Regions from separate parts of the Adlercreutzia rubneri genome, predicted to be linked through region 2. Evidence: riboswitches for the same ligand, from Rfam matches in the RefSeq annotation. Region 2 holds a riboswitch; the other holds the start of a gene.
What was found. Region 2 has a riboswitch for FMN ahead of ribD (bifunctional diaminohydroxyphosphoribosylaminopyrimidine deaminase/5-amino-6-(5-phosphoribosylamino)uracil reductase RibD). Riboswitches for the same ligand answer to the same signal wherever they lie in the genome.
Positions count from the first base shown of each region.

Region 1: another riboswitch for FMN. It lies ahead of GO707_RS08490 (ECF transporter S component); the one in region 2 lies ahead of ribD (bifunctional diaminohydroxyphosphoribosylaminopyrimidine deaminase/5-amino-6-(5-phosphoribosylamino)uracil reductase RibD).

Region 1 is NZ_WPOO01000014.1:25,454-39,616, forward strand. Features, by position in the region: gene GO707_RS08435 (helix-turn-helix transcriptional regulator) at 1-219, shown strand, start outside; gene GO707_RS08440 (hypothetical protein) at 311-631, opposite strand; gene secD (protein translocase subunit SecD) at 893-3,589, shown strand; gene GO707_RS08450 (DUF1292 domain-containing protein) at 3,752-4,075, shown strand; gene GO707_RS08455 (response regulator transcription factor) at 4,099-4,323, shown strand; gene GO707_RS08460 (hypothetical protein) at 4,400-5,233, shown strand; gene GO707_RS08465 (hypothetical protein) at 5,238-6,338, shown strand; gene nirJ2 (putative heme d1 biosynthesis radical SAM protein NirJ2) at 6,525-7,538, shown strand; gene GO707_RS08475 (ABC transporter substrate-binding protein) at 7,708-8,718, shown strand; gene GO707_RS08480 (FecCD family ABC transporter permease) at 8,740-9,738, shown strand; gene GO707_RS08485 (ABC transporter ATP-binding protein) at 9,731-10,627, shown strand; FMN riboswitch at 10,808-10,960, shown strand; gene GO707_RS08490 (ECF transporter S component) at 11,116-11,757, shown strand; gene GO707_RS08495 (energy-coupling factor transporter ATPase) at 11,757-12,593, shown strand; gene GO707_RS08500 (energy-coupling factor transporter ATPase) at 12,569-13,567, shown strand; gene GO707_RS08505 (energy-coupling factor transporter transmembrane component T family protein) at 13,560-14,163, shown strand, end outside.
Region 2 is NZ_WPOO01000022.1:14,976-29,138, forward strand. Features, by position in the region: gene ruvA (Holliday junction branch migration protein RuvA) at 1-427, opposite strand, end outside; gene ruvC (crossover junction endodeoxyribonuclease RuvC) at 424-909, opposite strand; gene GO707_RS10375 (SDR family NAD(P)-dependent oxidoreductase) at 993-1,793, opposite strand; gene GO707_RS10380 (YebC/PmpR family DNA-binding transcriptional regulator) at 2,003-2,803, opposite strand; FMN riboswitch at 3,088-3,215, shown strand; gene ribD (bifunctional diaminohydroxyphosphoribosylaminopyrimidine deaminase/5-amino-6-(5-phosphoribosylamino)uracil reductase RibD) at 3,350-4,519, shown strand; gene ribE (riboflavin synthase) at 4,501-5,160, shown strand; gene GO707_RS10395 (bifunctional 3,4-dihydroxy-2-butanone-4-phosphate synthase/GTP cyclohydrolase II) at 5,175-6,410, shown strand; gene ribH (6,7-dimethyl-8-ribityllumazine synthase) at 6,459-6,926, shown strand; gene GO707_RS10405 (HAD family hydrolase) at 6,933-7,610, shown strand; gene GO707_RS10410 (response regulator transcription factor) at 7,619-9,115, opposite strand; gene GO707_RS10415 (FAD-binding protein) at 9,453-11,246, shown strand; gene moaC (cyclic pyranopterin monophosphate synthase MoaC) at 11,412-11,912, opposite strand; gene moaA (GTP 3',8-cyclase MoaA) at 12,095-13,096, opposite strand; gene GO707_RS10430 (helix-turn-helix transcriptional regulator) at 13,184-14,163, opposite strand, start outside.

The sequences.
Region 1 (14,163 bases), on a different contig from region 2:
CTGCGGCGCGACGAGCGGGCGGCCGAGCTGGCCGAGCACGCCCGCCTCACCCCGCGGGAAACCGAGATTCTGGCGCTGGTGGCCCAGGGCAAGAACGGCCCGGCCATCATGCAGGAGCTGTTCATCGCCGAGGGCACCTTCAAGGCCCACATGAGCCACATCTACGAGAAGTGCGGCGTCGCGAACCGCCGCGAGCTCGTGGCGCTTTTGGGCGCGTGATAGGGCGTCATCGCCGCAACCTGCCGGCCCTCGGATGGCTTGGAAATCACGAAACATCGGGTTTAGGGGCAAAAGCGCATGTGCTCAGCCTTCAAATGGCTTGGAAATCACGAAACATCGGCGCTAAAAGCGAAAAAGGCGTTTCGTTGTAATACATCACCTGGGGAAACTTCAGAAAAATGAAGGAAATAGCCTGCCGAGAGGCGCCAATCGCCGATGTTTCGTGATTTCCAAGCCATTTTGGACGATCGTAGGGTTCGTTTCCCTCTGTATTCCGATGTTTCGTGATTTCCAAGCCAATTTCCAAGCCAGATTGATAGCTTGCGGCCTTGAGGCGAAGGCGGGTGTATTCGTTTGGCGCGCTCGTCGCCGGGTGGAGGGGTCTTCTGGCGTTGGAGCACGCTCGTTTCACGGGTTCGCCGCCGAGCGGAGGAGCGTTGTCACGTTGGGGCGCGCCCCTGAGGCTCCCGAGGCGCTCCCGATTATGTCGCATTAGTTGTCGTGATGTCAGAATCAGGCGTTGACCTTCGGTTCATTTATGGCACAATAGGCAAGTTGAAGTGAAAGCGCCGCTTCGGGGGAGGCTTGGGCGCTCTTCGCGCAAGAGAAAAGGAACGCGCGGTATAAAGAACGCGCGGGAAACTAGGAACGCGAAAGAAGAAGGTCGCATCCCATGGCATTGGAACGCAACGTCAAGAAGAAGCCGGCCCGTACGGCGGATCGCCGCAACGTGTGGCTTCTCATCCTCACCACCCTGCTCATCGTCGTGTCGGTGGTGCTGTTCACCCCGCCCAACGAGAAGATCAACCAGGGCCTGGACATCCAGGGCGGTCTGTCGGTGGTGCTCACGGCGAAGTCCACGGACGGTGCGCCGGTCACCCCCGAGGACATGGAGAAGTCCCGCGCCATCATCGAGAGCCGCGTGAACGCGCTGGGCGCCTCGGAGGCCACGGTGCAGGAGCAGGGAAGCGACCAGATCCTCGTGCAGATCCCCGGCCTGGCCGATACGGAAGAGGCGCTCGCCACCATCGGGCGCACCGGCTCGCTGGAGTTCGCCCGCCTGGATTCGTTCACCGATGAGGACGTGAAGAACGCCATCGACTCCGGCCAGACTTCCGGTGAGGGCACGGTGACCGACGAGTTCGGCAACGCCTTCCCCTCGGGCCAGGTTGAGCACATGGCCGTGGAGGCCGGCACCTACACGCCCATCGTCACCGGCGCCGACATCACCAACGTCACCATCGGCCGCGAGAGCGAGGGCAGCACCTACTACAGCGTGAACATCACGTTGAACTCCCAGGGCGCCAAGGCCTTCGCCGACGCCTCGCGCGATTTGGTGGCCGACCACGGCAAGATTGTCATCATCTTGGACGGCGAGGTGCAGTCCGCCCCGGCCGTGCAGTCCGAAATCCCCAACGGCGAGGTGTCCATCACCGGCCAGTACTCTTTGGAAGACGCCAAGGCGCTGCAGACCATCCTAGAGTCCGGCTCGCTGCCGGTGTCCTTCGAGTACGCCCAGTCCCAGGTCGTCGGCCCCACCCTTGGCCAGGACGCGCTCGTCTCCGGCGTCGTGGTGGCGCTGATCGGCCTTGCGGTCGTCATGCTGTACCTGCTGTTCTTCTACAAGGGCCTCGGTATCATCACCGCCGCGGCCATGGCCGTGTTCGCCGTGCTCTACCTCGGCATCCTGGCGGCCCTTTCCGCCTTCCACCTGTTCAGTCTGTCGCTGGCGGGCATCGCCGGCATCGTGCTGACCATCGGTATGGCTGCCGACTCCTCCATCCTTACCGTGGAGCGCTTCCGCGAGGAGATCCGCATGGGCCGATCCGTGAAGGCGGCCTCCATCACCGGCGTGAAGCACGCCATCTTCACCTCCATCGACGCCGACCTCGTGACCATGGTCTCGGCGCTGTGCCTGTTCTTCCTCGCCGCCGCCTCCGTCAAGGGCTTCGGTATGACGCTGGCCTTGGGCATCATCTGCGACATCGCCATGATGCTCATCTTCAAGGCGCCGCTTATCCGCCTGCTGGCGCCGAAGGTCATTGCGAAGCACCCCGGCTTCTGGGGCATTAAGGACTCCATCGACGCGTCGAAGGGTTACGCCGAGCTGGCCGCCGCCGAGGGCGTGCCCGAGGCCGAGGCCGAGACGGCGGCCCAGATGAACGCCGCCGAGACCCGCGCCGTCGCCGAGGGCGAGGGCGAGCCGGGCTCGGTCGCCGTCACTGCCGTGCGCAAGATCCGCGGCCGCTTCATCAAGCACGACATCAACTTCCTCGGCTACCGCAAGGTGTTCCTCACCGTGGCCGTCGTCGCCATGGTGGCTTGCCTCGCTATCGTCGGCATCCGCGGCCTGAACTTCGGCATCGAGTTCGTCGGCGGCACGTCGGTGGCCTTCCACGGCACCGGCGATATCACCACCGAGCAGATGCGCGAGGCCATGAACGACGCCGGCGAGCCCGACGCCGTCATCCAGACCACCGAGACCAACGGCGAGCCCGGCTTCCTCGTGCGCACCACGACCACCTCGGCCGAGGACGCCACGGCCCGCGCCAACCAGGTGGCCGAGGCCCTCGGCATGACCGCCAGCGACTTCGAAGTCACCACCATCGGTCCCGACTGGGGCGCGAGCGTCATCCAAAGCTCGCTCATCGCCTTCCTCGTGTCCATCCTGCTCATCATCGTCTACATCGCCATCCGCTTCGAGTACAAGATGGGCGTCATGGCCATCGTCGCGCTGTTCCACGACCTTATCCTGGTGGTGGGCATCTACGCGCTGGTGGGCCGCGAGGTGAACCCGAACACCATCGCCGCCCTGCTCACGATCCTCGGCTACTCGCTCTACGACACCGTGGTCGTGTTCCACCGCATCAACGACAACATGAAGGGCGAGGACATCCGCTGCACCTTCATGACCATGGCCAACCACTCCATGAACCAGGTGTTCATCCGCACCATCAACACGACGCTCACCTCGTTCATCCCGGTGTTCGCGATGCTGCTGTTCGGCGGCGAGACGCTGAAGGATTTCGCGTTCGCCATGGCCATCGGCCTCATCGCTGGCTCCTACTCGTCCATCGCCATCGCGTGCCCGCTCTACTGTATGTGGAAGACCCGCGAGCCGAAGTTCGCGAAGCTGCAGAAGAAGTACGGCACGGAAGTGGGCCTGTTCGAGTTCGACCACTCGGCTTCCACCGGTATCGCCCAGGTGCCGCTGGCGCGCCTTGAGGCCAACGCCCGCGCCGAGGCCTACGTGGCCGAGCAGAAGGAAGCGACCGGCGAGGCGCCCGACGCCGCGGCGGTGGCGGCGGCCGTCAAGCCCAAACCGGTGAACAACAAGAAAAAGAAGCACCGCCACGGAAGGGCGCAATAGCAGCTCTCCCGGGATCGGGCCACGGGGTACTGCTCAGTCGCGCGTACTGTCCTCGCTCGGCGAAACAGCCCACTGGGCTGTTTCGTTCGCTGCGGAACTCGCTTGGTGAGCAGCACCCCGTGTCCCTCTACGCTCTTCCACGCTTGAGAGAAAGGCGCGAACATGGTTCGTGAAGGTTCGGCTCCTAACTTTTGCCCGCCTACCGAAGAGGGCATCACCATCACGCTCGTCGATGAGAAGGGCGAACAGGTGGAACTAGAGTTCCTCGGGCTCGTGCTGAAGGGGGAGAGCTCGTTCGGGTTCTTCTTCCCGGTGGATGACGAGCATCCGGCTACCTCCTCTGGTGAAGTGGTGGTCTTGGAAGTGACCGAGGTGGACGCCGACGGCCAGCCCTGCTCCTTCGAGTTGGTGGATGACGAGGTCATCGCCGCCGAGGCCTATGCGGACTTCCAGGAAGCCGCCAAGGATCTGTACGACTTCGCCTAAGGGCGGCTCGTCAAGGACATCCGATGATCTTCGTCGCCGACCCCGATTCTGCATTCACCCTGCGCGAGCAGCAGATTCTCTACTACATCGCCGGCGGTCTCTCGAACAAGGAGATCGCCGGGCGGCTTTCCCTCTCCGAGCAGACGGTGAAGGCGCATCTGTCCCACATGACCACGAAGTGCGGCCGTGCGAACCGCGCGGCGCTGGTGGCCTACGGCTTCGAGACCGGCCTGCTGCGCCGCCGCTGATTAGCCCGAACGGGGGATGGCGGGAAAGGCGCCCTCGGATAGACTTGAACCCTCAGGCTGGGAGGATAGCGCGCTCATGACCCTGTTCGTCTTCGAAATACTCTGCATCCTGCTCTACGGCGCGGCGAGCGCCTTGGGGGCGTTCGGCCTCAGGCGCGGTCACCGGCGGGCCGCGTGGGCGGCCAAGGGCGTCTATCTGGTCGCCGTGGCGGCGCATTCCGCGGTCATCGGCATGGAGTCGGTAAGCACCGCAGGCACGCTGCTCTCGGGCCCCAACATCGTCATGCTGGCCTCGTGGGTGCTCGCCGTGGTGACAGCGACGGGGCTGCTCGTCACTCGCCGTGGACTGGCCTTCTCCACCGTCGCCGCGCCGGTGGTGGCGCTTCTGATCCTCGTGTCCCAGTGGCTGCGCATCCTCGACCCCGCGGGCGCCGACAACATGGCCTTCTACCACTGGCCGCTGCTCGTGCCCCATATCGTGCTCGTGTTCGTCGCCCTGGCCTGCTTCGCCACCTCGGCCGTATCGGCTGCGCTCGACTGGTACCAGCGCCGGCTTATGACGGCCCGCAGCGCCAAGGTGCTCGAGCTGAACACGCCGGCGCTGGATACGCTCGCCCTCATCTCGCGCTTGGCGGGGCTTGTGGGCCTTGCGGTGCTCATCGCCGCCATGCTCATCGGGTTCACGCACCTGGTGGCGCTCTACGCGGCCATGGCGCAGATCGGCACCGAGGGCAACCTGGGCTATCTGGTGCCGCGTGTGGCGCTTTCCCTGGCGACGACGGCCGTGTGGTCGGTGTTCTGCGCCCTGTCGTTTCTGGCGCCCTGGGCCGCGTCGGCGAGAACCCGCGACGCTTTGGCCATTGCCGGCCTTGCGGCGGCGGTGCTGCTCATCGCGGTGTCGGCGGGGTAGGGCCATGGGTCTGTTCGTTGCGGGTGTGAACCCGCGCCGCCCGGTGTTCCCATCGGCGAGCCAGCATTTGGCCGACGCCGCCGCCCGCCGCGCGCTGCTCGGCGCCGTCTCGGGGCACCGGAGCCTGAGCGAGGGGCTTCTCGTGGCCGCGGACGGCCGGCTGGAGCTGTACGCTGTGGCCGACGAGGGCTGCGACGCCTACGATATCGCCGCCGGGCTTTTCGGCGCTGTGGCCGAGGGGGAGGTGGCCGGCGCGCTCTATTTCGCCGAGGGGATCGACGTGGCCTCTCACTTGTTCGCCGCCTTGTGCGGCCTGGACGAGTTCGCTCGGGGATCCCGGGAAGGCGCGTTGCTTCCCGGGGAATGCGACGGGCTTGCCGATGCGGGAGAGCTGTCGCAGCCGGGAGGCCGCGGGGCTCTTGGTGCGCCGGGCTTGCCGGCCGCGCTGCCCGCCTGTTGGGCGCGCGCCCTGTCGGAGGCGCGGAAGGCGGCCACGCTGGGCGATGCCCTGACCCGGCTCGCTGCGGCGGCCTCCGGTCTGTCCAGCGCTTTGTCCGCGGCGGATGCGTCCGCCTCGACGGCGGCGCTGGCCGAGACGGCCGTGGAGCTGGCCCGGCGCGTGTTCGGCCATCTCGAGCGCCGGTGCGTGCTTGCTGCCGGCGCGGGCGATTTCTCGCTGGCCCTCGCCGGCGCGTTCCTCGGCGCCAGCGTAGAGCGCTTCCAGGTGCTCGGCGATGGGGACTGCGAGGAGGCCGCCCGCGTGCTCGGCGCGCCCATGGCCGATCCCCAGCTGCTCTCGGCGCTGCTCGTCGATGCCGATATCGTCTTGGCGGAAAGCGCTGTGGAAGGCACCTCGCTCGATCGGCGCCTCATGAAGGGCGTCGTCCGCCTGCGCCGGGGCCGGCCGATGCTGCTCGTCGACGCCAGCGCGGATGGCTCGCTTATCGATCATCGCGTCGCCTCCCTCGATGGCGTCTTCCTCTACACCGTCGCCGATCTGGCCGCCATCACCCGCGACGCCCCTTGGGCGCGCCTGGGCACCGACGACGCCCGCGAGCGCCTTTTTGCCGATGCGGTTCGCACTTTCGCCCTGCAGACGGGTTAAGGTGCGCGTCCTCATCTCCCGCGGCGTCCTTCCAACCTAGCCCGTTCGGGCGATTCCTGCGGAAAGCGCTCTGGGTATCCTTGAAACCACCTTGCGGCCGAACGCGCGGCAAACCTGCCGTCGAGCCTGCGGCACGTGAGCCGTCAGCCTGAGGCCGCGTCCATGCGTGGGAGAGGAGACCCCGACATGATCGTATCGTGGATGACCACGAACCAATGCAACCTGAAGTGCGTCCACTGCTACCAGGACGCCGAGGAGGCCACCGAGCGCGAGCTTACCACCGACGAGGCGAAGAAGATGATCGACGAAATTGCCCGGGCGGGCTTCAAGATCATGATCTTCTCCGGCGGCGAGCCGCTTCTCCGTCCCGACATTTACGAGCTGGTGGCCCATGCGGCCTCCCGCGGCCTGCGCCCGGTGTTCGGCAGCAACGGCACGCTCATCACCGACGAGGTGGCCTGCCGCCTGAAAGAGGCCGGCGCGGCCGCCATGGGCATCTCGGTGGACAGCCTGGACGCCGCCAAGCACGACAAGTTTCGCGGCCTTCCGAACGCCCATGCGCTCACCCTGACCGGCATCGAGGCCTGCAAGCGCGCCGGCCTGCCCTTCCAGCTGCACACCACCGTGGTCGATTGGAACCGCGATGAGGTGTGCGCCATCACCGACTTCGCCGAGGAGATTGGCGCTGTCGCCCATTACATCTTCTTCCTGATCCCCGTCGGCCGTGGCGAGTACATCCAGGAGACGAGCCTGGAGGTGCTGGAAAACGAGACGCTTCTGCGCGAGATCATGGAGAAGTCGGCGGAAGTGTCCATCGACGTGAAGCCCACCTGCGCGCCGCAGTTCACCCGCGTGGCGAAGCAGCTCGGCATCGACACGCGCTTCACCCGCGGCTGCCTAGCGGGGCTCACCTACTGCGTCGTGGGCAGCGAGGGTATCGTGCGCCCCTGCGCCTACATGACCGAGGAGGCTGGCGACGTGCGGACGCAGCCCTTCGACGAGATTTGGAAGACGAGCCCGGTGTTCGAGCGCCTGCGCACCCAGGCCTACTCCGGCGCCTGCGGCACCTGCGACTACAAGGACGGCTGCGGCGGCTGCCGGGCCCGTGCCGCCTACTATCACGACGGCGACATCCTAGCCCAAGACGACTACTGCGCCCACGGCCAACAACTCGACGTTCATTCGGCTATTGCCGAATGAACGTCCTGACGCTGCGGTTCCGACAGGCACCTGATCTGGCCCCTTGTTTTGGGCTCGGCGCGGCACGAAGGCCGCTTGGCCCAAAGGCGGGGCCATATCAGGCACCTGTCGCAACCTCGCTGACTTCCTTGGGCGAACCTGTGAGTTTTTGTATAGAAAGGATTTTGTTTTGAAGAAGTTTGTACTGTGCGCTGCTGCGGCGGCGTTGGCGTTGGCGCTGGCCGGATGCGGCCAGCAGGAAAGCGAGGCTCCGGCGGCCGATGCGACCCAGCAGGAGCAGCAGAACCCCGAGGCTCCCGCGGCCGAGGCGGTGCCCGGTCCGGTCACCTTCACCGACGATGCGGGCAACGAGGTCACCGTGGACAACCCCCAGCGCGTGGTGGCCTGCATGGGCAGTTTCGCGAACGCCTGGGAACTGGCTGGGGGCACGCTCGTGGGCGTCTCCGATGATGCGCTCCAGGCGGCCGGTTGGACCATCCAAAGTCCTGATGTGGCCACGGTGGGGGACTTCACGGCAGTGAACCTCGAGGCTGTCATGGCGCTTGATCCCGACTTCGTCATCATGACGAGCGGCACCGGCGGCCGCGGCGGCGATTCCAGCCAGGCCGACCTGCGCGACGCGCTTGTGGGCGCGGGCATCCCCGTGGCCTACTTCGAGGTGACCACCTTCGACGACTACGAGCGCTTGATGCGCACCTTCACCGACATCACCGGGCGCGCGGACCTCTACGATCAGAACGTGGCGAAGGTGGCCGAGGCTATCGACGCCATCGTGGGCGCGGCGCCGGCCGAGAACCCGCCGACGGCGCTTTTGCTCACCACGTTCTCCGGCGGCACCCGTGTGCAGAACTCCGGTACGCAGACCGGGGCCATGTTGGCCGATCTCGGCGTGAACAACCTCGCCGACGAGAATCGCAGCCTTCTGAAAGATTTCAGCCTGGAAGCGGTCATCGAGATGGATCCCGACTTCATCTTCGTCATCCCCATGGGCAACGACACCGAGGCGGCCATGCGCAACCTCGAGGAGGCCACGGCGGCCAATCCGGCGTGGTCGAGCCTGTCCGCCGTGCAGAACGGCCGCTACATCACCCTGGACCCGACGCTGTACCTCGCAAAGCCCAACGCCCAGTGGGATGCGGCCTACCAGGGGCTCTTCGATAACCTTTACGGGCAGAACTAGCGGCGGAAGATGCCTTGCGCCATGGGTTCTGTCTCCCGCAACATCATCGTCGTGGCCGCGACCGCCATCTTTCTCGCGGCGGCCACGGCGGCGGCGCTCACGCTCGGCGCCTCCTCGGTGAGCCTGCCGGAGTTGGCGGCGTGGCTTGTCGGCGGCGATGTCTCCGATATGGCCCGCAACATCTTGGAGAACGTCCGCGTGCCGCGGGTGCTGGCGGCGCTTCTGGCCGGCGCGGCCCTGGCCACCTCCGGCGCGCTGATCCAGGCGTGCCTGGACAATCCGCTGGCGAGCCCCAACGTCATCGGCGTGAATTCCGGCGCTGGTCTCGCCGTGCTGCTGGCCGCCTCGCTCGTTCCCGGGGCGCTGTGGCTCACGCCGCTGGCGGCCTTTATCGGGGCGCTGGCGACGGCGCTCATCATCTTTGCGCTGTCGCTGGGCACGGGCTTAAGCCGCCTGACCGTGGTGCTCGCCGGCATCGCCATCACCACGGTGTTCGGCGCGGGCATGAACACCATCCTCATCGTGGATCCGGACGCCTACATCGGCTCGTCCACCTTCCTTGTGGGCGGCCTGTCCGGGGTGCTCATGCGCGATCTGGCGTGGCCCGCTGCCTACATCGCTGTGGGCCTGGTGGCGGCGCTGGCGGGGGCGGCGAAGCTGAACATCCTCTCGCTCGGCGACGAGGCCGCCCACAGCCTGGGCGTGAACGTGCGCGCCGTGCGTCTGGGGATGCTCGCCGTGGCCGCGGTGCTCGCCGGTGCGGCCGTGAGCTTCGCGGGGCTTATCGGGTTCGTGGGGCTTGTGGTGCCGCACCTGATGCGCTTCTTCGTCGGCCACGACAACCGCTGGGTGGTGCCGGCCTCGGCCTTGGCCGGGGCGGCCTTCGTTGTGGGCTGCGACCTTCTGGCCCGGGTGCTGTTCGCCCCCTACGAGCTGCCCGTGGGCATCCTTCTGGCCTTCATCGGCGGCCCCTTCTTCATCTACCTCATCCTGAAGAACAAAGGAGGCGGCCTTGACTGAGTGCGTTATCCGGGGCGAGAGAACGCCGTCGTGTGCGCGTCCCGCCGACGTTGGGGCGCGCTCGCCGGAGTGCGCCATCCGCTACGAGGGCGTCTCGTTCTCCTACAAGCCGGGTGCCCCCTTCATGGAAGGGCTTTCCGCCGCCATCCCCGCCGGCGCGGTGACGAGCATCGTCGGTCCCAACGGCTGCGGGAAATCGACGCTGGTGAAGTTGGCCGCCGGCCTTTTGCGCCCTGTGGCGGGGCGGGTGGAAGTGGCCGGCCACGACACGGGTGAGCTGGCCTCGCGCGAACGGGCGCATCTGATGGCCGTGCTGGCCCAGACCTCCCGCGTGCCTCCCATGACCGTGGAGGCTCTGGTGGCCTGCGGCCGCCATCCGCACCTGGGGTGGGGCGGCCGACTCGGGCCGACCGATCGCGCGGCCGTGGAAGCCGCCATGGAACGGGCCGGGGTCGCGGTCTTCCGCAATCATGACCTGCACCAGCTTTCTGGCGGCGAGCGTCAGCGTGCCCATGTGGCCCGCACACTCGCCCAGGACACCGACCTCATCGTGCTGGACGAGCCCACCACCTATCTGGATATCAGCGCCTGCCACGACCTCATGGCCCTCGTGCGCGACTTGAACCGCCGCGAGGGCAAGACCGTTGCTATGGTCATCCACGATTTGGATCTTGCCCTGCGCTACTCCGATTACCTCGTGGTGATGCGGAAGGGGAGGGTCGCCGCCCAGGGCCCGACCGACGAGGTGCTCGCCTCGGGCGCCGTCGGCGACGCCTTCCATATGGACATCTGCCCCCACGACCGCCCGCGTTTTGCAGAACGCGGCGAGGATTTCGAAGGGCGCGCCGAAACCGAGCGTGGCTACGTGCTGTACCCCCGTCGCCGCTGACGGGCGGCGCGAGGCCCCGAGGCCTCGAGGCCCGAGGCCCGGAAGCCCCGAGGCCCGAGGCCCGGAGATCCCGAGGCCCGGAGGTCCCGAGGCATCGGCGGCGTCTATCGACCGCCGCGCGCATCCAATGGCCCCGGGGGTTGCGCGCACGGCGGCCGTCGCCTACAATGTGCCCCGTGAATTATGTTTCAGGGCGAGGTGGAAATCCTCACTGGCGGTAAGCATGGCGGCGGACACGAGCCGCCCGCAAGCCCGCGACCCTGCGCGAGAGTGCAGGCTGACCCGGTGAAATTCCGGGGCCAACGGTCACAGTCCGGATGGGAGAGGCAGACGTTCGCGTTTCTGGCGCCCCGACCGACGGGGCCGATGCAAACGGAAGCGCGACATCATGGAAGCCTGTATGAAAGGAATTCATACGGGCTCGTTTTCTTTTTGCGAGGGGAAGCGGCTCCGGAAGATACGCCTCGCGAAGAGAAAGAAGGTCCATCATGGCCAACAAGCCCACGACCCATCCCGCTGTCGGCTCCTCCACCGTGCGCCCCGCCAAGGCACCCACGGCCCAGAAGACCATGGCGAACACGAACCGCTGGTCCACCCGCGTGCTCGTGACCATCGCGCTTCTGTGCGCCATCTCGGTGCTCCTGTCCTTCGTCGAGTTCCCGCTGCTGCCCGGCGTGGCGTGGCTGTCCTACGACGCCTCCATCATGCCCGCGGCGGTCTGCGGCTTCGCCTTTGGCCCGGCGGCGGGTCTCGCCTGCGGCATCATCTCGGTGGTGGCCCACGGCATCCTGTTCGCCGACTTCACGGGTGCGCTCATGAACCTGCTCGTGGTCATCGGCTTCATTCTGCCCTCGGCGCTCGTGTACAAGAAGATTCACACCCTGAAGGGCGCCATCATCGGTCTGGTGCTCGGCATCGTGTTCGCCGTCATCATGGCCGTGCTCGGCAACCTCGTGGTCACCCCGGCCTGGCTCGGCGTGCCGCTCGATGCCGTCGTGGCCATGATCGTGCCCATCCTCATCCCGTTCAACCTGCTGAAGGGCCTTTTGAACGCCATTCTGACGCTTATCGTCTACAAGGCCATCTCGAACCTCATCACCCCGAAGAAAGACCAGGTTAAGGGCCGCTAATGAGTGCAGACGTCTTCGTCGATTTCCGCGATGCCGCCTTCACCTACGATGGGGAGGCCTTCGTCTTCCGTCATCTGAACCTGACGGTGCCCCAGGGGCAGTTTCTGTGTCTGCTCGGTGGCAACGGCTCGGGGAAGTCCACCCTGGCCAAGCACATCAACGCGCTGCTTCTGCCCGACGAGGGCGAGGTGGACGTGTTCGGCTGCGACACCCGCGACGCAGAGCAGACCTACTTCATCCGCTCCAACGCCGGGCTCGTCTTCCAAAACCCCGACGACCAGCTGGTGGCGAGCCTCATCGAGAACGACGTCGCCTTCGGCCCGGAGAACCTCGGCATCCCCAACCCCGAGCTGCGCGAGCGCGTGACCCGGGCGCTCGCCGAAGTGGGCTTGCAGGGCTTCGAGGCCCACGAGACCAATGCGCTCTCGGGCGGCCAGAAGCAGCGCGTGGCCATCGCCGGGGTGCTCGCTATGGACCCGGCCATCCTCATCCTGGACGAGGCCACGGCCATGCTCGACCCGCGCGGGCGCGCCGGGCTCATGCGCGTCGTGCGCGAGCTGCATGAGCGCGGCATGACCGTCGTGATGATCACCCATTTCATGGAAGAGGCGGCCGCGGCCGACCGCGTGGTGGTGCTCGACGGCGGCGAGATCCGCATGGACGGCGCCCCGGAAGAGGTGCTCGTGCGCGCCGACGAGCTGCGCTCGCTTTCCCTGGAGGTGCCCTTCGCCTGCCGCCTTTCGCTCGAGCTGCAGGCCGCGGGCGTTCCCGTTTCCACCTGCATCACCGACGACACCCTGAAGGAGGAGCTATGCGCCTTGCGTTCGAAGATGTGAGCTACTCCTACGAGGGCGGCGAGGCGAAGAAGAGGCGCGGCCGCCGCAAGAAGGACGCCGCCCGCCAGGCCGATTGGGGCAACGCGCCCGATGCCGTGTGGGCCCTGCGCGATGTGACCTTCACGGTGGAGCCGGGGGAGTTCTTCGGCGTCGCGGGGCACACCGGCAGCGGAAAATCCACGCTCATCCAGCATATGAACGGACTCGTGCATCCCACGTGCGGCCGTGTTCTGGCCGATGGGCGCGACTTGGCGGAGAAGGGCGTCGCCACCGAGGTGCGCCGCCAGGTGGGACTCGTGTTCCAGTATCCCGAGAACCAGCTGTTCGCCAACACCGTCTACGACGACGTAGCCTTCGGGCCGCGCAACATGGGGCTTGGCGCCGAGGAGGTCGACCGCCGCGTGCGGGAGGGCCTGGCCTTGGTGGGGCTGTCTTTCGACGAGCTTTCCGAGCGCAGCCCCTTCGATCTGTCCGGCGGGCAGCAGCGCCGCGTGGCCTTCGCCGGCGTGCTCGCCATGGAGCCGGAGGTGCTCGTGCTCGACGAGCCGGTGGCCGGGCTGGATCCGCTCTCCCGCGAGGAGTTCCTGGGGCTCATCCGCGAGCTGCACGCCGGCGGCCGCACCATCGTCATGGTGTCCCATTCCATGGAGGATTTGGCGGCCCTAAGCGACCGCATCCTCGTGCTGTCCGAGGGACGCGTGTTCCGCCTGGGGACGCCGGCCGAGGTGTTCGCCGACGCGGCGGCGCTGAAGGCCGTGGGCCTGGGGGCTCCGGCGCCCGAGGCCTTCGCTGCCTCCCTGCGCGAGGCCGGCTTTACGCTGGGTCGCGACCTCTACGACGAGCGCACCCTGGCCGCCGACATCGCCGCCCAACTTGCGGGCACCCCGGTGGCCGCCGCGCCCGATGCGGCGGTCGGCTTCGCGGCGTTGCGGGCTGCCGACGCCGTCGCCGAGGGTGGTGGCGACGATGCCTGATCGCGCCATCATCGGCCAGTACTGGCCCGAGGACTCGCTGGTTCACGCTATGGATCCCCGGGTGAAGTTCATCCTGTCCTTCGTGCTCATGGCAGCGGTGTTCTGCGCGGCGACGCCCTTGTCGCTGGCGGTGGCGGCCCTGTTCATCGTGGGCTTCTACGCGGCGAGCCGCATCCCGCTGCTGCAGGCCATCCGGGCTATCGGCCCCTTGCTTGTGCTCGTAGTGCTGACGGCGCTCCTGAACGTGCTGTTCGTTCAGGGCGGCCACGTCTACTTCGAGTTCGGCATCATCTGCATCAGCGAGAAGGGCCTGCAGTCGGCCGTCTTCATCGGCTGTCGCCTGCTGCTTCTGCTCATGGGGATGAGCCTGCTCACCCTGACGACCGCGACCCTCGACATCACGGCGGCCTTCGAGCGTCTGATGGCACCGCTTTCGCGCATCGGCGTTCCCGCCCACGAGCTGGGCATGATTCTCGGCATCGCGCTGCGCTTTTTGCCGCAGTTCATGACCGAGCTCGGCATCATCTACTGCGCCCAGAAAAGTCGCGGCGCCCACTTCAACGCGAATCCCTTCCGTGGCGGCATCCAGTCGCTTA
Region 2 (14,163 bases):
CCTGGCTGAACAGCGACGCCATGCCGCCCTCCAAGGTGCCCTTCAGCTCCAAGATGATGCGCTCGGCGGTCTTCTTCCCCACCCCGGGGATATGGGACACCCGCGCGATGTCCTGGGAGGCGATGGCATCGGCGAGCTCGGCCGGAGAGAACGTAGAAAGTGCCGCCAGGGCCATCTTCGGCCCTACCTTCGACACACCGATGAGCTTCTCGAACAGCGCCCTCTCCTCCTCGGAGAGAAAGCCGAACAGCGCGATGCCGTTCTCCGTCACGGACAGGTAGGTGAGCACGCGGGCTTCCTCGCCCACGGCCAGCTTGCCCAGGTCGCCCCCCGGCATGGCCACGGCGTAGCCCACGCCGGCGACATCGATGTAGGCCGTCTGCGGCGGCAGCACCGCCGCCACGGTTCCGTTCAGAAACGCAATCATGCGAGCCTTCCGTTCTCGTGGGTCGTATAGCAAATGGCCGCTGCCAACGCGTCGGCAGCGTGGTCGGGCTCAGGCGGCCGATCGAGGGAAAGCAGGTGCCGTACCATGTACTGCACCTGGTCCTTCTCGGCCGAGCCCTCCCCCACCACGGCGAGCTTTATCTGGCGCGGGGTGTACTCGCCCACGGCAAGGCCGCCCTCGGCGCAGGCCACAAGCGCCGCCCCGCGGGCCTGGCCCGTGGCGAAGGCGGCCGTGACATTCTGCCCGAACCAGACCGTCTCGATGCCGACGCATTCCGGACGGAAGCGCTCGACCACCGCGCCGATCTGGTGGTGGATCTTCATGAGCCGCTCGGCCAAAGGCTGCGAGGCCGGCGTGGCCACGCACCCGTAGGCCACACAGGCAAGATGCGACCCGCGCTGCTCGATGACCCCCCAACCCGTATGGGCCAGCCCGGGATCAATTCCCATCACGATGCGCATCCTGCCAGCCAAAAGATAAGCCCCACTTTCTAAATTCGAGTGGGGCTCATTTTAGAACATCTGTTTGTGAAAAGCAAGCAGAATTACGGGCGCTGCCCCATGCCGCCTTCCAGGGTGAGGGTCTCGCCGCTCATGAACTTGAAGTCGGGACTGGCAAGCTGCACCACGACACGGCCGATCTCGGTCTCCACGTTGCCGTAGTGGCCCATGGGGGGCATGTGCACGTTGGCCGTGAAGGCGTCGGGGTAAGCTTCCTGGAAGTTCTCCAGAGCGGCCGTCCAGGCCAGCGGGCACACCACGTTCACATTGATGCCGTCAGAACCCCACTCGGTGGCGGCCACGCGCGTGAGTCCGCGGATGCCCTCCTTGGCCGCGGCGTAGGCGCACTGGCCGAAGTTGCCGAAGAGCCCCGCGCCGGAGGCGAAGTTGATGACCGAGCCCTTGGTCTCCTTCAGGTAGGGATAGCACGCCTGCATGTAGTAGAAGGTGGCGTACAGACCCGAGTAGATGGCCAGGTCGAACTGGTCGGTGGTGTGGTCGGCCAGCGTCACGCCGGAGGCGGAGGCCTGGGCGTTGTTCACCAGCACGTCGATGCGGCCGAACTTCTCGATGGCCTGGTCGATGACGTTCTGCACCACGGCCTGGTTGTCGGCCCCGGCATTCACGTCGGCGGCCACGCAGAGCACCTGGATACCGTATTCGGCCTCCAGCTTCTCCTTGGCCGTCTCCAGCTTCTTCACGTTGCGGCCGGTGATGACCAGGTTCGCGCCCTCCTTGGCGTAGGCCGTGGCGATGCCGTAACCGATGGAACCGGCGGATCCGTCCTTGAGCGCCGCGAACCCAGCACCGGTGATGATGGCGGTCTTACCTTCGAGAAAACCCATGGAGCCTCCCTTTTCGTCCTGCGCGGGACTCCCTCGCTGCTGCACAAAGAGCCTATCGCGCGCTTACCTAAGCTTCACCCTATCAGATTTCCTCGCGACTATGTTTCCAGAATGTTGCGCGGCCCTGTTACGTCCCCGAAAGGCAAAAGGCGCCGAGCCCTGCGGCCCGGCGCCTTTCCTAGCGCGATTGGCTTTAACGTTCGCGAAAACTACTCGTCGAGTGCCTCGGCGATCTCGTCGGTGATGTCCATGGTGTGGTACACCGCCTGCAGATCCTCCAGCTCCTCCAGCTTGTCGATGAGGCGCATGACCTTCTTGGCATCGGCCACCGAAACCGCCGACGGCGTGTTGGCTATCATGGTCATCTCGGCGCCCTTCACCTGGATGCCCTGGGCCTCAAGCTCTTTCACCACGGCCATGAGATCGCCCGGCGCGGTGTAGACGATCCACTCCTCGTCGGCGTCCTCGTAGTCGTCGCCGCCGGCCTCGGCCACGGCGAGCATGAACTCCTCCTCGTCGGCAGCGGCGCCGTTGGGGCCGATGGGGTTCTTCTTGTCGCCGGTCTCGACCTCCTTGGATACCATGATCTGGCCCTTGCGGTCGAACTGGAACGCCACCGAACCGGAGGTGCCGAGGTTGCCGCCGGAATGGGAGAAGGCGGCGCGCACATCGGCGGCAGTGCGGTTGCGGTTGTCGGTCAGCGCCTCGCAGAGCACCGCCACGCCCGCCGGGCCATAGCCCTCGTAGACGACGGTCTCGTAGTTGGCGGCGTCCTTGCCGGAACCGAAAGCCTTGTCGATGGCGGTCTTGATCTTGTCCTTGGGCATGGAGTAGCCCTTGGCCTTCTCGATGGCGGCGGCCAGCGACGCGTTGTTGTCGGGGTTCGGGTCGCCACCCTCCTTGGCGGCCACGGTGATGTTACGAGCCAGCTTGGAGAACAGAGCCGAGCGCTTAGCGTCCTGCGCGGCCTTGCGATGTTTGGTGGTTGCCCACTTAGAATGCCCTGACATGAATAAGTCCCTTCGAAACACGAATACAACAGCGGCTTATGGTACCACAAGGGCGCGAACGGGAAAACCCAGCTGCCGCGCTGCACGGTTTTTCTACGGAAGGGGCCGCGCGCAGAGAACGAGCGCATCGCCAGGTTTGTCGGATACGCGGCTGTGGCGCGCCCCTGGAAAGAAGCGCCACGTCCCGAGCAACTCCCCGAGCAATCGCCAACGGTATCCACAGATTTCCCAATTCGTGGGTTGCGCGGGCTTCCATAAAGCACTATGATCGATCAACAATTGAACATGATCTTCAGGGCGGGGTGAAAGTCCCCACCGGTGGTACAGCCCACGACCCGCAAGTCTTGCGCTTGCGGCTGATTCGGTGAAATTCCGAAGCCGACAGTTACAGTCTGGATGGAAGAAGATAGGAAGTGCTCCCCAGCGGAGCGCATCGGACAGTTAGAAGCCCTGGAACCTTTTGGTTTCAGGGTTTTTTTCGCAATCGTCCGCTCATCTTTTCGGAAGTGGCGCCCGAAGGTCGCAGCGATGCGTTGGAGGTGAGCGATGTCCCAGAAGTTAGAGCAACTCGCACGCGACGAAGCCTTCATGGCCCGTGCGCTGGCGCTTGCCGAGAGAGGGACTGGCTGGACCAGCCCAAACCCACTCGTAGGTGCCGTTATCGTGAAAGACGGCCGCATCATCGGCGAGGGCTGGCACACCGCATGCGGCCAGCCCCACGCGGAGCGGGAGGCGCTGGCCGCATGCGCCGAAGACCCCGCCGGAAGCACCCTGTACGTCACGCTGGAGCCGTGCTGCCATTGGGGCAAAACGCCACCCTGCACCGACGCTATCCTGGAAGCGGGCATTGCCCGCGTCGTCGTGGGCGCCCTTGACCCGAACCCTTTGGTGGCGGGCCAAGGGTGCGCGCAGCTGCGCGAGGCGGGCACGGTAGTGGAGACGGGGGTCCTGGAAGAGGGGTGCCGGCACCTCAACGAGGTATTCTTCCACTTCATTACCACCGGGCGCCCCTTGGTGGTGCTGAAATACGCCATGACCCTGGACGGGAAAGCGGCCACGCGCACGGGGGCATCCCGGTGGATCACCGGGCCCGAAGCGCGCGAGCGGGTGCATCGCGACCGGCACCGGTTCGCAGCCATCATGGTGGGCATCGGCACCGCCCTAGCCGATGACCCCGCGCTTACCTGCCGCTTGGAAGGCGGCCCCTGGCGGCAGCCGCTGCGCATTGTGGTCGACTCCCAAGGGCGCTTGCCCCTGGATGCGTTGCTCGTGCGGACAGCCCAAGAGATACCGACGCTGGTGGCGGTGGGGCCGCAGGCGAGCGCCGAGCGCACAGGCGCCCTGCGCGAGGCCGGATGTTCCGTCTGGGCGTCGCCGCCGGCGGAAGGGGGCAACGGCGCAGTGAACCTGCCGGCCCTTCTCGATCACGCGGGCAGCTTGGGCATCGATTCGATCCTCGTCGAAGGCGGCCCTGCGCTGCACGGCGCCTTCATCGACGGCGGACTGGCGAACCGCGTGCAAGCCTATATCGCCCCGAAGCTTTTCGGGGGAGCAAGCGCGCCAGGGCCGGTGGCAGGTCGGGGCGTGGCGCTGCCCGCCGACGCGCTTTGCCTTTCCTCCCCCACCGTCACCGCCCTTGGGCCCGATCTGCTCTTAGAATGCGCCGTTTCCCCTTCAGTCGAAAGCGAGGCGACACCATGTTCACCGGCATTGTAGAGGAAATCGGCACCGTAAGGACGCTGCGCCGGGGCGCCCATTCGGCCGTTCTGTCCATTGACGCGCGCACCGTGCTCGAGCGAACTCGGCTGGGCGACTCCATCGCCGTGAACGGCGTCTGCCTCACCGTCACTTCGCTGGGAGCGACCCAGTTCAGCGCCGATGTCATGCACGAGACGTTGCGACGCAGCAACCTCGGCGCCCTGCATGCCGGCAGCCCCGTGAACCTGGAGAGGGCCATGGCGGCCGACGGGCGATTCGGCGGACACTTGGTGTCGGGGCACATCGACGCGGTGGGCACGATTCGCCGCATCCAGCACGACGACAACGCCGTGTGGTACACCATCGGAGCCGATGCGACCACCCTGCGCCACATCATCATGAAGGGATCCATCGCCATCGACGGCATCAGCCTCACGGTGGCGCGCCTGACCGACGCCGACTTCGCCGTGTCCATCATCCCCCACACCCGGGCCGAGACGACCCTTTCCCTCAAGCGCGTCGGCGATGAGGTGAACCTCGAAACCGATATGGTCGGGAAGTACGTCGAACGGTTCCTCGGCGCCCCCCTCCCCCCTCCATCCGCGACGGCCGAGAGCGGCGGTATCACCCAAGCATTTCTGACAGCGCATGGATTCTAACGAAGGAGCACCCCATGGAAGAGAACGAGTCATTCCAGTTCAGCACAATCGAAGAGGCGCTGGATGATTTGCGCGCGGGCAAGATCATTCTGTGCACCGACGACCCCGACCGCGAGAACGAAGGCGATTTCATCTGCGCAGCGCAGTTCGCCACCACCGAGAACGTGAACTTCATGGCAGTACACGGCAAGGGGCTCATCTGCATGCCTATGTCCGCCGAACTGTGCCAAAAGCTGGCGTTTCCCCAAATGGTCACCGAGAACACCGACAACCACGAAACCGCCTTCACCGTGTCCATCGACCACGTCGACACCACAACGGGCATCTCGGCGCAAGAGCGCGGGCTGACCGCGCGCGCCGTGGTGCAGCCCGGCGCCCGCCCGTCCGACTTCCGCCGGCCGGGCCATATGTTCCCGCTGATGGCAAAGGCCAACGGCGTGCTGGAGCGCAACGGCCACACCGAGGCCACAGTGGACCTGATGCGTCTGGCCGGTCTTGAGGAGTGCGGTCTGTGCTGCGAGATCATGCGCGAAGACGGCACCATGATGCGCACACCCGAGCTGATAGAGCTCGCCCGGCAATTCAATTTGAAGTTCATCTCCATCAAAGCGCTCCAGGACTACCGCAAGAAGCACGAATGCCACGTGGTGGAAGTGGCCGATACGGCAATGCCCACGCGCTACGGGGCATTTCGCGCCCACGCCTTCGTGAACAAGTTGAACGGCGAGCACCACGTGGCCCTGGTGAAAGGCGACATCGGAGACGGCGTCGATGTGCTGGTGCGCGTTCATTCCGAGTGCCTCACCGGCGATGCCTTCGGCAGCCTGCGCTGCGATTGCGGCCAGCAGCTGGCTGCAGCGATGGCCCAGGTGGAAGCCGAGGGGCGCGGGGTGGTGCTGTACATGCGCCAGGAAGGGCGCGGCATCGGGCTTGTGAACAAGCTGCGCGCCTACGAGCTGCAAGATGCCGGCATGGATACCCTGGAGGCCAACCTGGCCCTGGGCTTCGCGGGCGACCTGCGAGAATACTACATCGGCGCCCAAATTCTGCACGAGCTGGGCGTAAAGACCATGCGACTGCTTACGAACAACCCCGACAAAGTGTACCAATTGGGCGATTTCGGGCTGCAGATCACCGAACGCGTGCCCATCCAAATGCCTTTGACCAGCCACGATGAGTTCTATCTGCGCACCAAGCAGGAGAAGATGGGGCATTTGCTGTACTTCGATGAGGAGCGCCAGGCGTCCTAGCGCCTGTACAACTCGACTAAGGAAACCAACGTTTGGGAAAGGATCATCATGACGGTATTTGAAGGGAAGCTGGTATCGGAGAACATCAAGGTCGGCATCGTGGCCTCCCGCTTCAACGAGTTCATCACATCCAAGCTGATCGGGGGCGCCATGGACGGCCTTTTGCGCCACAACGTGCGCGAGCAGGACGTCGACATCGCCTGGGTACCCGGCGCTTTCGAGGCGCCGCTTGCCGCGCAGAAGATGGCGCAATCGGGCCGCTATGACGCCGTCATCTGCCTGGGCGCCGTCATCCGCGGCGCCACGAGCCACTACGACCTGGTCTGCAACGAGGCCGCCAAGGGCATCGCCCACGTATCGCTGGAAAGCGGGGTGCCCGTTATGTTCGGCATCGTGACCACCGACACGATCGAGCAGGCAATCGAGCGTGCGGGCACCAAGGCGGGCAACAAAGGATTCGACTGCGCCACGTCGGCCATCGAGATGGTCAACCTTCTGCGGGAGATCGAAGGCTAGGGGCCCATGGGCGGCACGGTATTTTTCGACTACGATGGCACGCTCCACGATTCCATGCATCTGTACGGCCCGGCGTTTCGCCGCGCCTATGCTGCCTTGGTAACCGATGGCTGGGCCGCCCCGCGTACGTTCTCCGATGAGGAGATCGCCTCGTGGCTCGGATACTCCCCTGCCGCCATGTGGGCCTCCTTCATGCCCGAGCTGCCCGAAGCGATTTGGCAGCGCGCATCGGCCGCCATCGGAGAGGAGATGCGCCGCTTGCTCGCGGCGGGCGCAGGGCGCCTGTACCCCGGCGCGAAGGCCATGCTGGAATCCCTGCGCGAGGAGGGATGCACGCTCGTGTTCCTCTCAAATTGCAGCGGCTCCTACCGCGACGAGCACCTTGCCGCATTCGGCCTCGGCGGCCTGTTCACCGGCGCCTGGTGCGCCGAAGACTTCGAAGGGCTGGAGAAGTGGCAGATCTACCGGCAGATTTGCGCACGTTACCCGAAGCCCCACCTCATGGTCGGCGACCGGCACCACGATCAGGAGGTGGCCGTGCACGGAAACATTCCCTTTGTCGGGTGCACCTACGGATTCGGAACGGCAGACGAGCTCAGCCGGGCGGACGTCCTGGTGAGCACGGCCCCCGAGATCGCAGGGGCCGTGCGGGCACTTACCGGGAAGCCGCGCGGGCACCCCTAGCCCTGGCCCTATCCCTCGTCCACCTTCGCGAGCAGCTCCTCGCGGCCGTTCACACCGAGCTTCTTGTAGATGCTCTTCACGTGGGTGCGCACGGTGGACTCGGAGATGACGAGCGTGGCGGCCACAAAGGCGATGCCGTGGCCGCGCCCCAGATACCCTAAAATCTCGCGCTCCCGCGGCGTTAGGCCGGCCTCGTCGGCCAAGGCCTCGCAGCGCGCCTGCACGCTTTGGGCCGGCGCGTCGGCCCCCGCGCCGGCATCCCGCGCGCCCAGCCCGTCGTCGGCCGCGCGCTCCCCCGCGCCCGCGCGCCAAAAGCCCCAGAGCGCCGCCGCGATGACGCCCACGAAGTAGAACGTGCTCACCACCAAGAGCGCCGGGCCGCCGCCCTCTTCCTGGAAGGGGGCGGTGGGCGCGCACCCCAGGCCCAGAAGCGAGAACAGCGCGAAGGCCGCCACCGCCGTGCCGAACACCGAGCCGGCCGAGAACTCCCGGGCATGGGCCACGGCCGCCAGGCTCGCCAGGGCGAGGATGGCCACGGCCCCGTAGAACACGTAGGTGAGCCACGCGGCGAAGAACATCGGCATCGTGGTGCCGGGGAAGCTGTTCAGCACGATGAGCACCAAGGCGAACGCCGGCACGAGCATCCGGTAGATGAGCGTGGTGAGCGGCCGGCTCGTGCGCAGAAGGCAGATGGGCAGCGCCACCACGGCCCCCAGCGCGCAGCCGAGCAGCTCCATGTTCACCACGTCGAACAGGATGAACTTCCGCGCCCCCATCATGAAGGCGAACACCATGAGGCCCGCCAGCGGCATGCCGGACACCGAGGCCAAAGACGCCAGCCGCGCCCGGCGCGTGGGGGCCGGAGATTCCGCCGCCTCCTGCACGGATGATGCCGCACCAGCCGCCTTGGCCCCGCCGCCCAGATCTCCCGGGCGCGCGCCGCCCCGCGGGCGCTTCCACGCCGCCAGGCAGGGCACGGGGAAGCTCGCCAGCACCAGCACCACGAACACGATGAGCCCCACGCCGAAGGTGGTGGAGGACAGCAGAAGCCCCACGAGCGCCGCGCAGCCCACGGAAAGGGCGCACCACAAAAGCGCCTGGCGCAGGTCGTAGGCGGCCATGTAGCTGCCCCACAGCACCGCCAGCTCCACGGTGCCCGCCGCCAACAGAAAACCCGAAAGAGCCCCCACAGCCCCCGTGCCCACGCCCGGCAGCGCCGCCGCGGCTATAAGCAGGCCGTAGCCCGTAAGATAAGCGGCCACGCCGGCCACCACCCATCCGCGGCCCAAGAGCCTCTCGGGGCAGCGCCGCCCCGAGGCCAGCGCGGCGAGCGTGCCCAATACGAGTGTGGAGAAAAGCATCGTGTTCGCGAAGGGCGCCATGAACGTGGGCACGTCGAAGACGCCGGTCTCGAAGAGCAGATGGTTCGGCGAGTAGATGGGAATGGTGGCCAGAAACGCTATGAGCGTGAGCGCCTCGAGCCTGAAGTATTTGGAAAGCGGCAACCTGTACCCTCCCTGGCTTGTCGCGGCTTCGTCGGGCACCAGTATAGCGAAACTTTCCGAAGTTGCCACGGCGTTACTGAGCCGTCATTCTGGCCCTGTGGCGCTGACCTGCGGTTTATTTCCATCTCCCCCATTTCCGCGAGGGCGCTTTCCGGGAAATCCCCCAAGCTGACGATTCCTCGCGGGCCGCTCGCGGTGCCATCATGGGCCCCGGCGCCGCACCAAGGCGAGCGACGAGAAGGCCGGGGAGTCGCCCCGAGCGCCCCGCCGGCCGCACCGCCGAGCTTCGGTGCACGCCGACCGATACGCCCCGATACCAAGGGAGGATATGGGAACTATGGAGAAGACAACCAAGGGCATGTCCCGCCGCTCGTTCATCGGCATGGGCGCCGTGGCCGCCATGGCCGCCGGAGCCGCCGGGCTCGCCGGCTGCGCGCCGGCAGGCGGCGACAGCACCGCCAAGACCGAAGACGGCGGCCACATCGAGAGCGCGGGCAGCTCCGCGCCCAGCGATGTGCACATCCACAACGTCACCGACACCAGCTGGATGACGCCGCCGGCCGAGGTGACCGATTTCGCCCAGGAATGGGACTGCGACGCGGTGGTCTGCGGCCACGGCTTCGCCGGCATCACCGCCTGCCGCGAGCTGGCCGAGCAGGGCAAGAAGGTCATCCTCATCGAGAAGCAGCCCGAGGACTCCTACCAGGCCGTGGGCAACGAGTTCGCCTCGCTGAACGCCAAGATCCTCCAGGAGCGCGGCGTGCCGCACATCGATCCGGTGGAGTTCTACCAGAACTTCATGAAGATCACCTCCAACATGCCCAACCCCTCGCTGGTCATGAAGTTCGCACAGAACTCCGAGGAAAACTCCAACTGGTACCTCGACCGCCTGACCGAGGAGGACTTCGCCACTATGACCACGGCGTTCTTCCCGCCCACCGAGCACCAGATGGGCGAGCTGTCGGGCATCAAGTTCTGGCCGAGCGTGTGCTCGTTCTACGGCGAGTGCAACCAGACGAAGATCCAGATGTACAACCAGGCCGCGGCCGAGGAGGCCGGCGCCGAGTTCCACTTCGCCACCACCGCCGAGTACATCATCATGCAGGACGGTGCCGTGGCGGGTCTTGTGGCCTCTGACGCGGACGGCTACATCAAGATCAACTGCAAGGCCGTCGTCTGCGCCTGCGGCGGCATGGGCGGCAACCCCGAGATGATGGCCTACTTCATGCCCGACATGGCCCAGGCCCTCACCGGCGAGGACGCGCTGACCTCCATGTCGGCCAACGACGGCCGCGGCGTGCAGATGGCCTACTGGGCCGGCGCTCACCTGGAGACCACGCCCGTTGCCGGCATGAACATGAAGGGCCTGTCGGTTCCCGGCAAGATGAACTGCCTGCCCCAGGCCGTGTGGATCGACGAGAACGGCCGCCGCTTCGCCAACGAGTACTACCCCACTTCCGAGCAGCGCGGGTACCAGACCGTGTTCATGAGCCGCAAGACGAAGTACGCCGTGGTGGACAACAACTTCACCGAGTACCGCCAGTACACCCTGCCCCAGCACGCCGGCTTCACCGCCAATGAGGAGAACATCGCCTCCCTGCGCGACTCGCTCGACAAGGCCTACGCGAAGTTCAAGGGCACCTACGAGGAACCGGAGCAGGAAGAGGGCCAGGGCGGCCCGGGCGGTGGCGGCCCCATGACCCAGGTGGAGTGGATCGCCGACGACACCCTGGAGGGCCTGGCCGGCCAGATGGGACTTTCCGGCGACGCCGCCACGGAGTTCGTCGCCCAGATCGAGCGATGGAACGGCTACTGCGAGGCCGGCGTCGACGAGGAGTTCGGCCGCGCCGCCGAGGTGCTCTTCCCGGTGAAGGACGGCCCCTTCTACGCCTGCACCTTCGACCCGGTGCTCGGCGAGACCATGGTCACCATGGGCGGCATCATCACCGACGGCGAGCAGAACGCCTTGGATGCGAACTACGAGCCCATTCCCGGCCTGTACATGGCCGGCAACGACTGCGGCCGCCGTTTCGGCACCGAGTACGTGACCCCCATCCCCGGCTGCTCGCTGGCCTTCGCCCTGGTGCTCGGCCGCGAGTGCGGCAAGTCCGTGGCGAAATTCCTCGGCTAGAAACGGCAGAGACGGGTGCCGCCGCTGGCCGCGCCCGTCTCACCCGAAATGCCTTTCCCGCTGCGGGGCCCGCCCTCCCGGCTCCCGCAGATCATCGACAAAGCCCCCGGCCGTCCCTCCCCGGCCGGGGGCTTTCCTGTCGCAACCTCTCCAAACTGCGGAAATCTACTCCTCCCGCAGCCAGAGGCCCGTCTTGCCGCCGTCCTTCTTCAGCAGGCGCACATCGGAAATTTCCATGCCGCGGTCCACGGCCTTGCACATATCGTACACGGTCAGGCACGTCACGGAAGCCGCCGTGAGCGCCTCCATCTCGATGCCGGTCTTGCCCGTGACACCGCACATCGTAGTCACGTGAATACCCACGCGCCCGTCTTCCCGCTCGCCCTCGCGCACGGGCGCGCACTCCACCTTGGCCTTGGTGATGTTCAGCGGGTGGCACATGGGGATAAGCTCGCTCGTTTTCTTCGCGGCCATCACTCCGGCCACCCGGGCGCAGGCGAGCACATCGCCCTTGGCCGCCTTGCCCTCCACGATGAGGGCCAACGTCTCCGGCTTCATGGAGATGAAGCCCTCGGCCACGGCCACGCGCTCGGTGTCGGCCTTCTGCGATACGTCCACCATCCGCACGTCGCCGTTCTCGTCGATATGGGTCAGCTGCTCGGTCATTGCAATTCCTTTCTAGCAGGTTCGGAAGGCATTCTTGGAAGAGGAGGGTTCGCGCTCGGGGCGAGGGTCCGCGCGGAGTTCCGCAGCGACTGGAACAGCCCAGTGGGCTGTTCCACCAAGCGAGGACTGTCTGAGCACGGCGCCCTTGCCCCGAGCGCGAACCCGGACAACCCGGAAGAAAGCTAGCCGCCGATCTGGCTCATCTTGCGGTCGGTGCCCACTTTGTCATGGTGGTCGTCGGGCTTGGCGCCGAGAGCCGTCAGCAGCACGTCGCGCACTGCGGCGTCATCGCCCTCGCGCAGGGCCGTGCGCACATCGTACTCGGTATCAGAGAACAAACACGGGCGCACCTTGCCGTCGGCGGTCACGCGCAGGCGGTTGCACTCGCTGCAGAAGTGGCGCGACAGCGGGCTGATGAAGCCCACGGTGCCCAGCGCGTCGGGGAACTCGAAGTAGCGCGCCGGACCCCAGCCCAGAGGCTTCGTCGCCCCGGCCGGGCGCAGCTCGGGCAGCCCCGCCGCACGGGCGCGCTCGTTGATGATGTCGAACAACTCCTCGGAGGGGATGACATCCTCCTTGCCCCAGCCGGTGCCGGCGTCGACGCTTGTATCGCCCACGGGCATGTACTCGATGAAGCGCACGTGCAGCGGCCGATCGATGGAGAGCTTCGCGAACTCCAAAAAGTCCTGGTCAAGGCTGCGCACGGCCACGGCGTTCACCTTCACGGGATTGAGCCCTGCGGCGAGCGCCGCGTCGATGCCGGCGAGGGTGTCCTCCAAACGGCCCGTGCGCGTGATCTCGTGGAACTGCACCGGATCCAGGGTGTCAAGCGAGATGTTGACCCGCGAAAGCCCCGCTGCCTTCAAATCGCCGATCATGCGGGGCAGAAGAACCCCGTTGGTGGTCATGGAGACGTTCTCGATGCCCTCGATGCCGGTGATGGCGTCCACCAGCTCAACCACGCCCTTGCGCACCAACGGCTCGCCGCCCGTGAGGCGAACCGAGCGGATGCCGAGCCCGGCGGCCACGGCCACCAGCCGCTCGATCTCCTCGATGCGCAGGATCTCGTCATGGGACATCGCGCACACGCCCTCCTCGGGCATGCAGTAGACGCAGCGGAAATTGCAGCGATCCGTCAGCGATATGCGCAGATAATCGATAGTACGACCGTGTGAGTCTTTCAAAGTCACCCCTCGCAACGTGTTTTGACTGCTTATTATATCGAACTCGAAATAAACCGCAATCCGCATCGAGGAGCGCCGCGAGATATCCTACCCCTCGGCCGCCGTGACGTCATCCACCATGGCAATCAGCTCCTGCTGGGAATGAACGCCCAGCTTGCCGTAGACGTTGCGCGTATGGGTGCGCACCGTGTTCCAGGAGATGCTGAGCTTGCTCGCCGTGGTGGACGAGTTGTAGCCCATGGCCAGACAGCGCAGCACGTCGGTCTCCCGGGGAGAGAGCTGGTAGTCTGCGGCCAAAGCCTCGATCGCCAGACCGAAGCGTCCCTTGCGCACCGGCTCGTCCTCGCGGGCCGGCCCCTCGCTCTCGGCGGCAAGATCCCTCATCAGCAGCTCGTCAAGCGAGGGGGCGCCCTCCTCCCCCGGCACGAACAATCGGTCGAACTCGCGCTCGGAGAAGATGAGAAAGGCGCAAGCGAGCACGATGAGCGCCATGATCATATAGGCGAAGGCCTCGCCGACGGCACCGAACAGCGTCCCTAAAAGCTGCGCCCCGAAGAGCCAGCCGATGCCGTTGCCAAGCTGGTAGGCGCCGTAGCCGTAGCCGAACACGATGACCGCGGAGGTGCGCCGCTGGAAGACGATGAAGGCGAGAATGCACCACAGGAACAGCTCGAACACGACGCTGGACAGCGGCACCACCTGGGCGAGCACGGTATGCAGCACCGTTACCAAGGGCAGGCAGGCGACAAGCGCCACGGAGGCCACCATCACCACCGAGTACAGCTTCCCGAAGTTGAGTCGATCCCCCTCGATGCCCACGGCCACCACCGCCAAAACCAACGCCAGAAGCATGCGCGCGAGCATGACGAGACGCGACCCGGACAGCGTCGTCTCGATGGAGGAGACCGCCACCGTGGATGCGTACACCGAGGACACGATGCAGGAGAACACGAAGACCACGGCCAGAAGCTTCCAGAACGACTTCGGCAGCGACCGGCGCGAATGGTCGCGCACAAGAGTGGGCGTCGGCTGCTCGATATGGCGGGAGAACGATGCCAAGATGCCGG